2 regions of the Blautia sp. HCP3S3_C4 genome follow, and region 2 is predicted to be linked to the other one. Evidence: riboswitches for the same ligand, from Rfam matches in the RefSeq annotation. Region 2 holds a riboswitch; the other holds the start of a gene.
The links. Region 2 has a riboswitch for FMN ahead of ACTNC6_RS12245 (ECF transporter S component). Riboswitches for the same ligand answer to the same signal wherever they lie in the genome.

Region 1 (3,094 bases), on a different contig from region 2:
CAGAAAGCCACCTGTTCCCTGTGGCCCTCGGAGTCCTTTGTGACCTGTAAATGTCAGTGCGTCTATGTGATATTTCTCCATATCAATATCAATGGTTCCTGCTGTCTGTGCAGTGTCCAGAATAAAAAGAAGTCCATGTTTTTTGCAGAAATTTCCGATTTCCTGTGCCGGCATGACAGTTCCGCATACATTGGAAGCATGAAGACAGACAACAAGCTTAGTATCAGGACGAAGGAGTGTAGCTGCCCTATCAAGCAGAAGACTGCCGTCAGAAGCGCATGGGATTCTGTCAAAAGAAATTCCATGTTTCTCCAGCTGTACAAGAGGACGCATCACTGCATTATGCTCCATGGCAGTTACAAGTACATGATCGCCGGGTTTTAGAAGTCCTTTCAGAAGAATATTCAGACTGGCGGTGATATTTTCTGTAAAAATAACATTCTTACCCTTTCCGGAAGTAAAGTGAAAGAGTTTCAGAAGCTGTTCTCTTGTCTCAAAAATCTGCTCCTCCACAGAATAAGCTGCCCGGTATCCTCCCCGGTTCACATTTACAGCAGAGCCTGACAGGTAATCATAAACTGTCTGTGCTACAGATGGCGCCTTAGGAAAAGACGTACTGGCCTGATCCAGATAGATTTTGTTCATAGTAACAATCCCCCGTATTTTATATCGTACTATAGTTATTATTGTTGCTAACTTCATTCTCAGACACGCTCTAGGATATCACAATTTATAAAAGGAATCTATAAAATATCGTAAAACAGGAGGCAATTAAATGATCAGACTTCAGGATATTGCGGATATGGCAGGGGTGAGCCGGACTACGGTTTCCAATGTGATCAATGGAACGGTATGATTTTAAAAAGTTCAAGAAGATCATGATCAAATGGCAGGAAGAACTGGCAGGAAAAGCATGGAACAGTCTTTTCCTTGGGAACCATGACCAGCCAAGAAGTGTATCCAGATTTGGAAATGATAATCCTGCTTATCGGGATATTTCAGCCAAGATGCTGGCAACCTGCCTTCATATGATGCAGGGAACCCCCCTATGTATATCAGGGCGAAGAGCTTGGAATGACTAACATCTATTTCGACAAGCTTGAGGATTACCGCGATATCGAAAGCCTTCATTATTTCACTGAGCTGACAGAATCAGGCAGACTGACACCGGAGTATATGATGAAATGCCTGATGCTCAGAAGCCGTGACAATGCCAGAACACCTATGCAGTGGGATACATTCGCAGAAGGAGCTCAGTGCCTGATCACAAATATGGGCAGAACAGTGTTTGACAGGAAAATTGTCCTGAATCCATATGAAGCATTTGTGCTTTATAAAAAAGACTGAAAAATCAATAAAATCTCTTGAAATGAGTATGCGTATATAGTATAATCGGTTTCAGTTAAAAGAAAATTCTTCGGGGTTGGGTGATCGCAGTTGCGAAATTCCCTACCGGCGGTATAGTCCGCGACCCGCTTCGGCGGCTGATTTGGTGAAATTCCAAAACCGACAGTAAAGTCTGGATGAGAGAAGAACACGCAGTATACAAAAGTACGTGCTCAGTGCCCCGGATGGATATCCGGGGCTTTAATGTTGTTGTAACAGCATTCTTGTGGAATTTTCTTTTGCAGAAGGATGTGGGGATTTTGCCTGACATCTGCAAAAAATAATTTCAAAGGAGAGAAACAGTATGAGTGAACAGGTATTGAAAAATGGAAACGTGATGGCAAGGAGCAAGACGAGGACTATCACACAGATAGCCATGCTTGGCGCTATCGCAGGAATTTTAATGAATCTGGAGTTCCCGCTTCCTTTCCTGGCACCGACTTTTTATCAGCTGGATTTTTCAGAAATCCCGGTACTGGTTGGCTCATTTGCAATGGGACCGATCGCAGGTGTTCTGATTGAACTGGTAAAGATTCTTGTGCATCTGGTAACAAAGGGATCTATGACAGCAGGTGTAGGTGATGTGGCAAACTTCATCTTTGGATGTACATTTGTAGTTCCTGCAGGTCTGATTTACCGTTACAAATCTATTAAGAGCAGAAAACATGCAGTGATCGGAATGGCAGCCGGAACTGTACTTACAGCAGTAGTTGCATGCTTTATTAATGCATTTGTTTTACTTCCGGCATACGGAAAAGCTTTTGGAATGCCGATTGAGGCATTTATTGAAATGGGAGGAGCTGTGCATAACTCTGTGAACAGTCTGCTTAGCTTTGCAGCACTGATTATTTTCCCATTCAATATCTTTAAATACACACTGACATCTCTGATCGTATTCTTTATTTATAAGAGAATCCGTGTAGTGCTCAAAGGAGATTGATAGTAATAGGGGCGCAGAGAGACTGCGCCATTGCAGTATTAGAGAGAGATAATGGCAGACATGTCTGGGGGAAGGGGTGCTGTGAAAGTCATTTTCTGACCGGTTATGGGATGGGGGAATTCCATGTGGTAGGAATGTAGGGCCTGGCGGGTGATGTGTTCCATGTCAGGGTTGTAGAGGTAGTCTCCGATCAGGGGATAGCCCAGGTATTTCATATGGATACGGATCTGATGGGTGCGGCCGGTTTCCAGCTGAAGGGAGACCAGGCTGTGCCCATTTTCTTTTTTTACCAGTTTATAATGGGTGATGGCTTCTTCGCCATGGTCAAAATCTACGGTGCGTTCAATGATGGAGCCTTCTTTGCGGGAAAGAGGGGCTGTGATGGTTCCAGCAGGTGGGGTGAGGTCACCCTTTACGATGGCCAGGTATTCCCTGTGTACCAGGCGTTTTTTTGTCATATCAGCCATAATACTGGCGCTGACCAGATGCTTGGAAATTACGGTGAGCCCGGAGGTATCCCGGTCCAGGCGGTTGCTGCAGCGGAAGATAAAAGGCTTTCCCTGATCCTGGTAGTACCATGCCAGGGCATTGGCCAGAGAATTATAGTAGTTTTTCATGGAAGGATGGATGGGCATTCCTGCAGGCTTGTTGATCACCAGGATGTCTTCATCTTCATAAATGATATTCAGGGGAAGCTTTACCGGCGGGATTTTCTCCGAGGATTCTGTCTCGCAGATACAGACCTGTAGATGGTCACCTGCAGCCAGG
Region 2 (3,094 bases):
TCGGAAAGGAAGAACATGAATAAAAAGAAACGAATAGCCATTTTATTTGCTGTCATTATTGTTGTGGCAGTTGGAATTATTATTGCTGTGACTTCACATCAGAAAAAGGAAATGGACTTCGATAAATTTGCTGACCGTTTTGAAAAGAGCGCAGAAGAAGTTCTTGGAGAAGATGTAAAGAAGGTCTCCAAAACAGAACTCGCAGCCACACTTACCTACGGAGATCAAAACGACAAGGATAATAACATTTACTACCGTATCCTTAAAACCACCTTTTACGAGGGAGACCCGGCAGAAATCACCGGATTACATACGGAAGCCCTGGGAGCGCTTTTCCCGGTTGACAGTATGGACAGCTGTGAGGAAATGATGATTCAGGACTGGCCCGGCGCTCTATATAAGAAGGGCGACACGGCATTTCTGTGCTGGACGTATTCTCCAGAAGTTACTTATGTTCTGGAATACACTCCAAGCAAAATTGATGATTCAGAAATTATCAAAATGGCCAAAAGTGCCGAACTTGTAGATGAAGAATAAATGTTAAAGAGCCACGACTGTCACTCACATCTAATGGAGCAATAGCGGTGGCTCTTTCTTAACCATACTATCTATATTGTGCTTTGTAGTTTTCCCCCCAAGACCACATGGCATCCAGAATGGGTTTTAGACTGTACCCTAATTCGGTTAATGTATACTCCACACGAGGCGGCACTTCTGCATAAACTTTTCGGTTTACCAGTCCGCTTGCCTCCATATCTCGAAGCTGAGCAGTCAGAACCTTTTGAGATACATGACCGATTGATTTTTTTAATTCACCAAAGCGTTTGGTACCAGGCATCAGATCACGCAGGATTAAAACTTTCCATTTATCCCCGATCAGCGTTAAAGTTGTTTCCACCGGGCAAGCCGGCAAATCTTTTTCCAAAGAAACGGTCGTTTTCTGCTCATCCATTGTATTACCTCCAATAGTTTCCTTTTAGTAACTACGGCACAATATTGTGCTTACTTTACGAATTATCCTTACAGCGCTATTATAATATCAGCGAAAGAAAAAAGCAATCTTTCCAAAGAAAGCATTCAGGAGGTAATCACCATGAACAAAGTCGTTGAATTTTTACAGGCAAACCCTGTCCAGTATCTTGCTACCGTTGGTCGTGATGGCAAGGCCAAATGCCGTCCTTTCATGTTCTGCTTTGAGCAGGACGGAAAGCTGTGGTTCTGCACCAACAACACCAAGGACGTTTACAAGGATATGCAGGAAAATCCCTATGTGGAGGTTTCTGTATCCAGTCCCAGCTATGAATGGATTCGTCTGAGTGGCAAGGCAGTGTTTGAAAACAACATGGCTGTGAAGGAAGGCTGCATGAACAACCCGATTGTCAAAGGTCAGTACCAGACTGCCGATAACCCTATCTTCGAGGTGTTCTATCTGGAAGATCCCCACGGCGTGATTGCCGACTTCTCCGGCAATCCTCCTTACGAGTTCTAAGAAGAACCGAAAACAATAATCTTCGGGGCAAGGTGAAATTCCTGACCGGCAGTAAAAGCCTGCGAGCAGAAACGCTGATGCGGTGACATTCCGTAGCCGACGGTATAGTCCGGATGAAAGAAGATGTGATAAGGCTTACCCCGCAGATGATAAATCCATCTGCGGGGTTTTGTCTTAAATCCAAATCATATCTCTCAAGGAGAATTATGCGTAACGTTACCAATGCCAAAATTTCTGTTCGCACCATTACCATGACTGCACTCTTGTCTGCGATTGCCTATATTCTTGCATTCGTAGAGTTCCCGATTCCTCTGTCGCCAGCTTTTGCCCGAATGGATTTCTCTGATTTTCCAGCTTTGATCGGAGCCTTTGCTTTTGGGCCAATAGTTGGTACACTGATTGAGCTTGTAAAGAATACATTGCAGCTTCTTTCCACCTCCACAGGAGGAATCGGAGAATTTGCAAACTTTCTCATGGGCGCATCTTTTGTTTTTACTGCCGGATTGATTTATCAATATCATAAAAGGAAAAAAGGTGCATGGATTGCCGGGATTGTCGGCAGTATTGTGATGGGAATCGTAGCCGCTGCTGCAAACTATTTTATTCTTCTTCCATTATTTGAACAGTTTATGCCTCTGGAACAGTTGATTGCTACTTTTAGAGAATTTATTCCATTTATCCATACCAAACTGGATGTGGTTCTTTATAATGCGTTCCCTTTCAATTTTCTGAAAGGGCTTGTAATCAGTTCTGTTACGATGTTAGTCTATAAAAGGCTGCGCCCAGTGTTAAAAGGTGCGGTCTGAAAGGAGGGGTCCGAAATGGAAAGCAATAAATATTTGTCCTATCTCGTTGAAGAAATACACACCACCGTAGTCGCAACAGTAGATGATTCGGGTTTGCCGGTTACAGCTGCGATTGATATGATGGATGCTGATGAAAACGGTGTTTATTTTCTGACCGCAAAGGGGAAGGGTTTCTATGACAGGCTGAAAAAGCGTGGGGCTTTGGCTTTGACCGGCATGAAGGGCGAAGACACCATGCACTGCGCTGCGCTTTCTATTCGGGGAAAGGTGCGGGAATTAGGCAGTGAGTTTCTTCCCAGACTGTTTGAAAAAAATCCCTATATGAATGAAATATATCCGGATGCAGCGTCCAGAAATGCGTTGACCGTTTTTGTCATTTACGAAGGAAGCGGGGAATGGTTTGACCTGTCCAAAAAGCCGATTGAGCGTGCCAGCTTTACTTTTGGCAGCGCAGAGGAAGTGCGGGAAGGTTATTTTATCACAGATGCCTGTATCGGTTGCAAGCTCTGCTATTCCAAATGTCCTCAAAGGTGCATTGATATTTCCGAAAAGCCTGCGGTCATTCATCAGGAAAATTGCCTGCATTGCGGTAACTGCTATGAGATCTGTCCAGCCAGAGCTATTGTGAAACGGGGATAATGTCATGAATCAAGACGATAGAAGAAGATTTTTAATTGAAGAACTGTTACGAGAACGTCCTTCCTGCCGCCGTCAGGAGATACCGGAAGAACCAGACTTCCAGAAGATGCTGTTGCGTGGGCTAATGAATGTCCGGCAGCCGAGCGTTGTCAGCCGTCAC

Region 1: linked by a shared signal. The riboswitch ahead of ACTNC6_RS00455 (ECF transporter S component) and the one ahead of ACTNC6_RS12245 (ECF transporter S component) in region 2 are both predicted to bind FMN.

The regions. Positions count from the first base shown of each region.
Region 1 is NZ_JBQHWF010000001.1:87,295-90,388, forward strand. It holds gene ACTNC6_RS00440 (aminotransferase class V-fold PLP-dependent enzyme) at 1-645, opposite strand, end outside; gene ACTNC6_RS00445 (hypothetical protein) at 803-856, shown strand; partial or broken gene ACTNC6_RS00450 (alpha-amylase family glycosyl hydrolase) at 846-1,347, shown strand; FMN riboswitch at 1,410-1,539, shown strand; gene ACTNC6_RS00455 (ECF transporter S component) at 1,691-2,326, shown strand; gene ACTNC6_RS00460 (RluA family pseudouridine synthase) at 2,365-3,094, opposite strand, start outside.
Region 2 is NZ_JBQHWF010000013.1:85,438-88,531, reverse strand. It holds gene ACTNC6_RS12260 (DUF4367 domain-containing protein) at 16-537, shown strand; gene ACTNC6_RS12255 (winged helix-turn-helix transcriptional regulator) at 605-952, opposite strand; gene ACTNC6_RS12250 (pyridoxamine 5'-phosphate oxidase family protein) at 1,094-1,489, shown strand; FMN riboswitch at 1,504-1,618, shown strand; gene ACTNC6_RS12245 (ECF transporter S component) at 1,696-2,295, shown strand; gene ACTNC6_RS12240 (4Fe-4S binding protein) at 2,311-2,934, shown strand; gene ACTNC6_RS12235 (protein-ADP-ribose hydrolase) at 2,939-3,094, shown strand, end outside.